2 regions of the Rhodococcus sp. B7740 genome follow, and region 2 is predicted to be linked to the other one. Evidence: predicted binding sites of a transcription regulator. Region 2 holds the regulator's gene; the other holds the start of a gene.
The links. Region 2 encodes LexA, which represses DNA repair genes until DNA is damaged. Its sites were predicted from a motif close to CGAACANNTGTTCG; they were not measured.

Region 1: the regulator LexA is predicted to act here: its motif matches at 2,932-2,945, upstream of NY08_RS25095 (HNH endonuclease signature motif containing protein).

The regions. Positions count from the first base shown of each region.
Region 1 is NZ_CP010797.1:2,066,549-2,070,969, reverse strand. Features, by position in the region: gene NY08_RS09395 (helix-turn-helix domain-containing protein) at 1-871, shown strand, start outside; gene NY08_RS09390 (acyl-CoA dehydrogenase family protein) at 1,023-2,288, shown strand; gene NY08_RS25835 (hypothetical protein) at 2,436-2,867, shown strand; gene NY08_RS25095 (HNH endonuclease signature motif containing protein) at 2,975-4,421, shown strand, end outside.
Region 2 is NZ_CP010797.1:1,351,967-1,356,387, forward strand. Features, by position in the region: gene hrpA (ATP-dependent RNA helicase HrpA) at 1-127, shown strand, start outside; gene nrdR (transcriptional regulator NrdR) at 140-604, opposite strand; gene NY08_RS06165 (hypothetical protein) at 705-1,115, opposite strand; gene lexA (transcriptional repressor LexA) at 1,500-2,183, shown strand; gene NY08_RS06175 (acyl-CoA dehydrogenase family protein) at 2,261-3,403, opposite strand; gene NY08_RS06180 (uracil-xanthine permease family protein) at 3,556-4,421, opposite strand, start outside.

The sequences.
Region 1 (4,421 bases), 710 kb from region 2:
CGGGTGGGTGCGCTCTGCGGCTGTCGGAGGTGGCAATGCCGCGGAGATCGCCTCCTGCACCCAGCGAATCGACCACGGAAAGCGCGAAGTCGCCCGCGCGGACGAGGACGTCGTCTTCGTCAACCTCCAACTGGATGGGCACTGTACGACCACCCAGGACGGGCGGCAGTGCACCGTCTCCCGAGGCGAATTCGCCGTCGTCGATTCGACCCGCCCGTACCGCCTCGAGTTCGTCGAACCGGGCAACGACGAACTGTGGCGGGTCCTGTCGTTCCGTCTGCCACGGCCATTGCTGGCAGACGTCGTCGCACCGTCGGCGGGGACCACTGCTCGGCGCTTTTCGAGCTCGTCGGGCTCGGCTCGCTTGCTCGGCTCACTGATGGTCGAGACCTGGCGGAGCGATTCCTCACTGCACCCCACCGAGCGGCAGATGATCGGTGCCGCCCATGTCGATCTGCTCCGCGCGGTGCTGGGAGCAACGGCCGAGCGAGACACCGCGTGCTCGTTGCAGACCGACGAAGCACTCCGGGTGTCCGCGGTTCGGTTCATCGACTCCCGGCTTCCCTTCGGCCGAGTTCCCGCCACCGAGGCAGCCCGCCACGTAGGGGTATCGGTTCGCACTCTCCATGCACTGTTCGAGAGGGCGGGAACGACTTTCGGTGCCGTGGTACGTGAGCATCGAGTCGAGGCGTGTCGTCGTGAGCTTGCCGATTCGCGCGACGATCGGTCGATCGGAACGATCGCAGCGGCGTGGGGATTCTCGGATTCGGCGCACCTGGCCAAGTCGTTTCGATCGCACTTCGGATGCAGTCCGGTCGAATACCGAGCGTCGATGAAGACCAGGGAACTGCCGCAGCTGGTGCAGCGGTAGCGAAACGCTCTGTCCGAGTGTGCAGAACGGTACCGATCACGGCGCAGTCCAGTACAAGACCAGGACGACTCACCCGATGAAACTGGTGTGCAGGGCAGCGTCGCCCGATTCCGTTCTTCACCCCACCAGGACAGACATCGAGGAGTCCCACATGACCCTGAGTTTCGAGCTCAGCCCCGAGCAGATGGCCGTGCGCATGCAGGCGCGGCAAGTGGCAGACGAGATCCTGAGCGAAGTAGCAGCCGCCATTTCGCCCTTGCCCCGGCCGGAGGATCGCTTCTACGCATTGCAGCCGGTCTACAAGCAGCTGGCCGGGCTCGGATTCGTCAAGGGACTGGTTCCCGATCAATACGGCGGCGCGTACTTCGACAATCTGACGTTCGCCCTTGCGGCCGAGGAACTCGCTCGGGTCGACATCAACACTCCGACAGCGTTGCTCGGCACCGGATTGGGACTGAATCCGATCATCAATTTCGGCACCGAGGAACAGAAGAACCGCTGGCTCCCGCAGTTCTGCGACGGCGAGCCTCGGCTGGCTGCGATCGCATACACCGAGGTGACCGGTGGGGCCAACTACGACTCGGTGGACCCGACCGTCGGAATTCGGACCTTCGCGCGACGCGAAGGCGACGAGTGGGTCATCAACGGTGCCAAGCACTACACCACCAATGCTTCGGGCTGGGACGGTGAGGGTGCCGACCTGATCAGCGTGGTGTGCCGCACCGATCCTGCGCTCCCGCCGTCGGAGTCGCTCGCGGTCATCGTCGTGGAGAAGGGGACGCCGGGGGTCGAGATCACCGACATGATCGACACCATCGGACACCGCGCCACCAACTCGCCGCGAGTCGAATTCCGCGACGTGCGAGTGCCGGTCGGCAACCTCATCGGTAAGCCGGGCGACGGGTTGGACATCGTCGCCACCGCCTTCTCCTGGACCTGCTCGTCCATCGCCGCCGCGTGCGTGGGCAGGATGAGGGCTGCATTCGACTACTCCCTGCAGTTCGCCAAGACCGACCACCGGTCCGGTCCGGTACCCGTCATCGAGTACCAGAACGCGGGATACATGTTGGTGGACATCAAGACTCGGATCGAGGCGGTCCGCTACTTCGCATGGAAGGCTGCCGATCACTTCGATCGCACCGGTGGACGCGACCGTGAATTGGCCAACGAAGCAAAGATATTCGCGTCCGAGACGGCCGTGCAGGTGGTGTACGACGCCATGCGTCTCGTCGGCGTCGATGCGTACACGAACCTGACCCCGATCGCTGCGATCATGGAAGACGTCCTCTGCTTCCCGGTGTACGACGGCGGAAACATGGGCGTTCGCCGGCGCAACGTCCACAATCTGCTCAAGGCAGACGGATTCGACTCACTCGCCGCAGCGGAGAATCGACTGTCGGTACCCGAGCACGCCTAGGCCGATGGCGCTCGTGGTGTCAGGATTCGATCGATCCTGACACCACGAACGGGCTCGCGCGCCGATCCGGCTCGTACTCACTGGCGTAAGAGCAACGAGGCCAATAGTTTCCGGTCATTTGGTCGGGGTGATTCGGAAAGTGTGGTGATGCTGACCAATTGTCGGGTCGTCACGGACCGTGAGGTAGTCGGGCACGTGCGGCAGCACGTCTTCGACGCTGCGCTGGACGATATGGCCGCGGGTTCGAGACGGAGAGATCTACGACATGTACGCATTCGGCTCGCGTACCCGGTACACCGGGCTGCTGACTTCTTGTTCTGCACGGCAGACGTGGTACCCGTCGGCAAGGATGTTCCACACGTCGACGTTTCCAGGGTCATCGCGCGGCGATTCAACGACCGTTACGGCGCAGTGTTGGAGAAACCGCACGCCCTTCTGACGTCGAGACATCTCCTATGGTCGGGCTCCACAAGGCCAGGGTATCGGCACTGCTCACTGTGGTCGGCACCGCACGACCGCGGCTCAGATCACGACATTCTGAGTTCGAGCTCGGCTGATTTGTGCTGGTCGGGGTGGTGAGCACGAGCTGCCGAGTCTGCGCTTTCGTTTCTTGTCGGTGGCCCGGGTTAGTCTTCTTTCAGTTCGAACGCACGTTCTGAAATGTTGCTCACCGGGGGGGGTGAAAGATGGGTGCTGTACCGATCGTGTCACTGGAGGCGTTGACTGCTGCTGCGCGTGCGGAGAATCGGCAGGCGGCCCGCAAGATCACCGCCTGTTACGAGGTTCATCGGAGCTGGATCACCCTCGACATCGAGTACAAGCATTACAGCCGGTACGGGCGTACCGAAATGGCTGTCGCGTTGGGGTGCTCGGCGACGGTCGCCGAATCGTATATCTCGGTCGGCGTCGCCTTGCACACGCGATTGCCCCTGTTACGGAGAGCATTCGAGGGCGGTGAGGTCGACCTTCCGCGGGTGCGGACGGTGTGCCGGATCCTCGACAACCTCTCCGACGACATCGTCAGCTCCGTCGAAGCCGAGGTCGTCGAGGCAGCCCACCGGTTGTCGCCGGGTCCGCTCGAGAAGGAGATCTGGGACATCCTGCTGCGGGTCGCCCCCGAGGAAGCTGCCGCACTACGCGAGTTCGCGAAGAGGTTCCGGACCGTCACCTACACCCCGGCCGGGGAACTGGCGCGGATCCGGGCGGAGTTGACTGCCCCGGAAGCTGCCGCTGCGTGGCAGTTGCTCGAGGAGATGGCCGACACCTTGTGCCCGAAAGATCCGCGCGGGAAGAAGGAACGCCTGTGTGATGCGTTCATGGCCCGGATGCACGGTGAATCGCGCTTGGCGTGCCTGTGCCGACGGGAGGACTGCCCGAAAGCGGATGCGGTGTTGCCCGATAGGCGGGTGCCGTTGACGATGGTCACCGTCGACATCGCCACCCTGATCGGGTTGCTTGCGAACCCGGCGTATCTGGCCGGGCACGGTTCCATCGATCCTGACCTCGCTCGGGAGTTGGCGCGCAGCAGTCAGTGGCAGATCCTGCTCACCGACGCAGTCACCCTCGCCGAGAAACTCGGACTGGCCGTGCAGAACCCGGAAACCGGGGAATGGGAACGAACACCGAAAAAGCAGACGCAGGAACAGGACTCGGGGTCGGGAGCGACAGCGGACACGGACACGGACACGGACGCCGACTCAGGGACAAACACCGCGTCGGGAACAAGCGCTACCGAGACTCGCAGCCGCACCGACAGCAACCCGGAACCCGAGATCGACGCCGAGTCAGAACCCGAGACCGAGTCCTGCTTGACCACAGGTGCTTCCGTCGACGTCGTCACCGATGCGACCACTGCCCCGGAGGTGGAACCGGCGAACGGATCCGTCACCGCTGCATCGCCCACACCCGCGCCATCTGCGACCAGCACGCCGGTAACGAACACGACCACCTCGCCCTCACTCTCACCCTCGCCCTCGCCCTCGCCCTCGCCCTCGCCGACCACCGTGACAGCCACCGCATCAGCACCGCCGGCGACAACTGCAGAATCTGCCTCCGACCAAAGGGCAGATCCCGACCATGACTCCGATCCAGCACCATCGCCGGAGTCCGGCACTGCACCGGACCGAACCGAAA
Region 2 (4,421 bases):
CGGGGTTCAGGAACTATTCTGGATGATCGAGGAGTTGCGCGTCGGACTGTTCGCGCAGGGCATTCGCACGGCGTACCCGGTGTCGGAGAAGCGCATCGAGAAGGCGATCTCGGACCAGCGTCGCTGATGGGCGGGCCTGTCAGTCGATGTCTGCGGACTCGCGGTGCTTGCGCAGTTCGTGGATTTCCTTCTCGAAGTCTTCTGCCGAGCTGAACGAGCGGTAGACGGAAGCGAAGCGCAGGTAGGCCACTTCGTCCAGGTCGCGGAGTGGACCGAGGATGGCCAAGCCCACTTCGTTGCTGGGGATCTCCGCGGATCCCGCTGCACGGATGGCGTCCTCGACCTGTTGTGCCAGTAGGTTCAGCGCGTCGTTGTCGACATCTCTGCCCTGGCAGGCGCGACGGACTCCCTTGACGACCTTCTCTCGGCTGAACGGCTCGGTGACACCACTGCGTTTCACGACGGCCAGCACTGCGGCCTCGACGGTGGTGAATCGGCGACCGCACTCCGGGCAGGAGCGACGACGCCGGATTGCTTGCCCCTCGTCCATCTCACGCGAGTCGACCACGCGTGAGTCGGGATGCCTGCAGAACGGGCAATGCATGAGGGATCCTCCGTCGTAGCCGATGCTCCGACGACGAGCACGCACATCGGGGCAGTCTGTCGAGGATACTCAGTCTCCTCGAACCCGACGGTGCCGGTGGTCATCTGCCGGGCGTGTACTCGACGACAGCTCCGTCGTGCACCTCGACCACACCCGCCGGTTGCGCGCCGGCATCGGGGGCGACGGCCCGCAGGTTCGCGATGCCGATCAGCCCGCCCGCCACCACCAGGACCGCCAACACCGTCAGCACGATCGAACGCATCCGAACCGGCTGGCCGGCGAAGTGCGCCGAGGTCGCGTCGAACTCGCGATCGGCCTGCTCGCGATCGGTGACGTCGGTCCACGACGGATCGAGGACCGGGAGGCACGGTGAATTCTGTGTACGGGTTCCCGTGACACCGTGCGTTCCGATGGGACTCTGCAGAACGGGACGCGCCCGGCGGCGGCGCTCGACGGCAGTGGATCGGGCGCGGACACCGGTGGCGGTGGGGCGATCGGTGATGATGGTCATCGGAACCTCGACTTCGCTCGTTGGATCGATTGTTCGATCAGGCGTTCGATGGACGCTTGTTCGAAGTTCTATCACGAGCCTCCGACAAAGTCTGCAGAAAACGCGACACGAGTCGAACAGATGTTTGATTCAACAGCTGATACACGCTAGATTCGTGTCAGAAACCACACGCCACACGAGTCGACACCATCAACTCCAGTCCGCGCAGACCTACCACGCAGACCGGATCCAGGACACCAGCAGGAGGCCGACAGCATGAAGGACGAGACCTCGACGAGGTCGACCACGCTTTCCACGACCACCGGTTCCAAGGCGACCGGAGCCAGGGCCACCGCACCGAAGGCCGCAGCGGGTAAGCCTGCCGCGGAACCGACATCCAAGGCCATGGAAGTCGGCACCGACATCAGCGCGGGTCTGACCGAGCGGCAACGGAAGGTACTCGAGGTCATTCGAGCTTCGGTGACCGAGCGCGGTTACCCGCCGAGCATTCGAGAGATCGGTGACGCGGTCGGCCTGACATCGACCTCCTCCGTCGCTCACCAGCTCCGTACGCTCGAACGCAAGGGTTTCCTCCGGCGCGACGCCAACCGGCCCCGCGCGGTCGACGTCCGCGGTCTCGACGAGGTGCAGGCCGATCAGGCAGCCGCCGCGGTCGACGGATCGCAGGCGTCCGAGGAGCAGGATCGGCTGCCTACCCCGACGTTCGTGCCGGTACTGGGCCGGATCGCTGCAGGCGGTCCGATTCTGGCCGAGGAAGCCGTCGAGGACGTCTTCCCGCTCCCCCGCGAGCTGGTCGGACAGGGTTCGCTGTTCCTGCTCAAGGTGGTCGGTGAATCGATGATCGATGCGGCCATCTGCGACGGTGACTGGGTGGTGGTTCGTCAGCAGTCCGTGGCCGACAACGGCGACATCGTCGCTGCGATGATCGACGGCGAGGCCACCGTCAAGACGTTCAAGCGGTCCAAGGGCGAGGTGTGGCTGCTGCCGCACAACCCGCTGTTCGAGCCGATCCCGGGCAACAACGCCGCGATCCTCGGCAAGGTCGTCACCGTGATGCGCAAGCTGTAGGGATCGTCACCGAGGTGACACGCGAAGGGCCGCAGCACAGGAGTGCTGCGGCCCTTCGCGTGTCTCGGATCAGCGGATCACAGATTCAATCCGCGGCCGATGATCTCCTTCATGATCTCGGTGGTGCCGCCGTAGATGGTCTGTACACGGGAATCCATGTACGCCTTGGCGATCGGGTATTCCTTCATGTAGCCGTAGCCGCCGTGCAGCTGCAGGCACCGGTCGATCAGTTTGACCTGATTCTCGGTGGTCCACCACTTCGCCATGGCGGCTTCTTGCACAGTCAACTTGTCTGCGTTGAGCAGCTCGATGAACTTGTCCACCATGATGCGGGTGGCGGTGGTTTCGGTGGCCAGTTCCGCCAACACGAAGCGCGTGTTCTGGAACTTGCCGATCGACTTTCCGAAGGCCTTGCGGTCGCGGCAGTACTGGATCGTCATGTCCAGTGCCGATTCCATTGCCGCGGCGGCGACGACAGCGATCGAGAGTCGCTCCTGCGGCAAGTTCTGCATCAGGTAGATGAAGCCCATGCCCTCGTCGCCGAGCAGGTTGGCGGCGGGCACACGAACGTCGGTGAAGCTGAGTTCGGCGGTGTCCTGGGCCTTCATGCCGATCTTGTCGAGGTTGCGGCCGCGTTCGAATCCGGGCATGTCACGTTCGACGACCAGCAGACTGAAGCCCTGTGCGCCCTTCTCGGGGTCGGTGCAGGCCACGACGATCACCAGATCGGCGTTGATTCCGTTGGTGATGAACGTCTTCGAGCCGTTGAGCACCCAGTCGTCGCCGTCACGTACCGCCTTGGTCTTGATGCCCTGCAGGTCGCTTCCGGTTCCCGGCTCGGTCATCGCGATCGCGGTGATCAGTTCGCCGGAGCAGAATCCGGGAAGCCAGCGCGCCTTCTGCTCGTCGTTCGCGAGATCGATCAGGTACGGCGCGACGACGTCGTTGTGCAGGGTGAAACCGATACCGCTGTATCCGCCACGGGTGGTTTCCTCGGTGACGATGGCGTTGTAGCGGAAGTCCTTGACTCCGCCGCCGCCGAATTCCTCGGGCGCTGCCGTTCCGAGGAAGCCCTGCTTACCGGCCTCGACCCAGACGTCGCGATCGACGATGTTCTGCTCTTCCCACTTCGCGTGGTTCGGCGCTACGTGCTGATCGAGAAATTTCCGGTACGACTCCCGGAACAGCTCGTGCTCGGGCTCGAAAAGTGTGCGTTCCACGAATGTCTCCTTGTTCGGTGCATACCGGCAGCGACCACGCGAAATCTCTACGAATCTCGATCGCCGGTACGACTGACGTCACAGGGAAACACTACGTCCGCGGCGTCGGGGTGGTCGATGACCAAAACGCGCGCGATCCGTGACCGACCCCGCTAACGACCTCGGGTGCCTGCACTCCTGGCGAGCGCCGAGACGATCGGGTACCCCAGCAGGATGCCCACCGAACCCCAGGCGATACCGCCGAGTTCGACCGATCCGACGGACAGTGTCAGGTCACCGATTCCGGCGACCAGCGCCGCCGCAACGACGATGAGATTGACCGGGTCGGTGAAGTCGACCTTCGCGTCGGTCCAGATGCGTACGCCGAGAAGCCCGATCAGGCCGTACAGCACCAGAGTTGCGCCGCCGATGACTCCGTCGGGGACGGTGAAGATCAGCGCACCGAACTTGGGCGAGAACGCGAGCACCATCGCCGTGATCGATGCGACCCAATACGCCGCGGTCGAGTACACGCGGGTGGCAGCCATGACACCGATGTTCTCCGCGTAGGTGGTGGTTCCCGAACCGCCGCCTGCTCCGGCGAGTGTGGTCGCCAGCCCGTCGGCGATCAATGCGTCACCGGCCACGTCGTCGAGGTTCTTGCCGGTCATCGCGGCGACGGCTTTGACGTGTCCCACGTTCTCGGCGACGAGGACGATCACCACCGGCAGCGCCACGAGGATCACCGACAGCTCGAAGGACGGACCGCGAAACTCGGGCAGACCGATCCAGCTCGCCGCGCTCAGTGCGTCGAGGCGTGGTTGCGCGATGCCCCCGGTGACGGCGGCGAACACCCAACCCACGACGACACCGAGCAGAATTCCGAGTCGCCCGATCAAGCCGGGTCCGAGCGCCGTCGCCAGCAGAATCGCGATCAGGGTGACGGCTGCGATCAGCGGCTGTGCCTCGAACGACGTGGTGGCGGCCGGTGCCAAGTTCAGCCCGATGAGCACGACGACGGCACCGGTCACGACGGGCG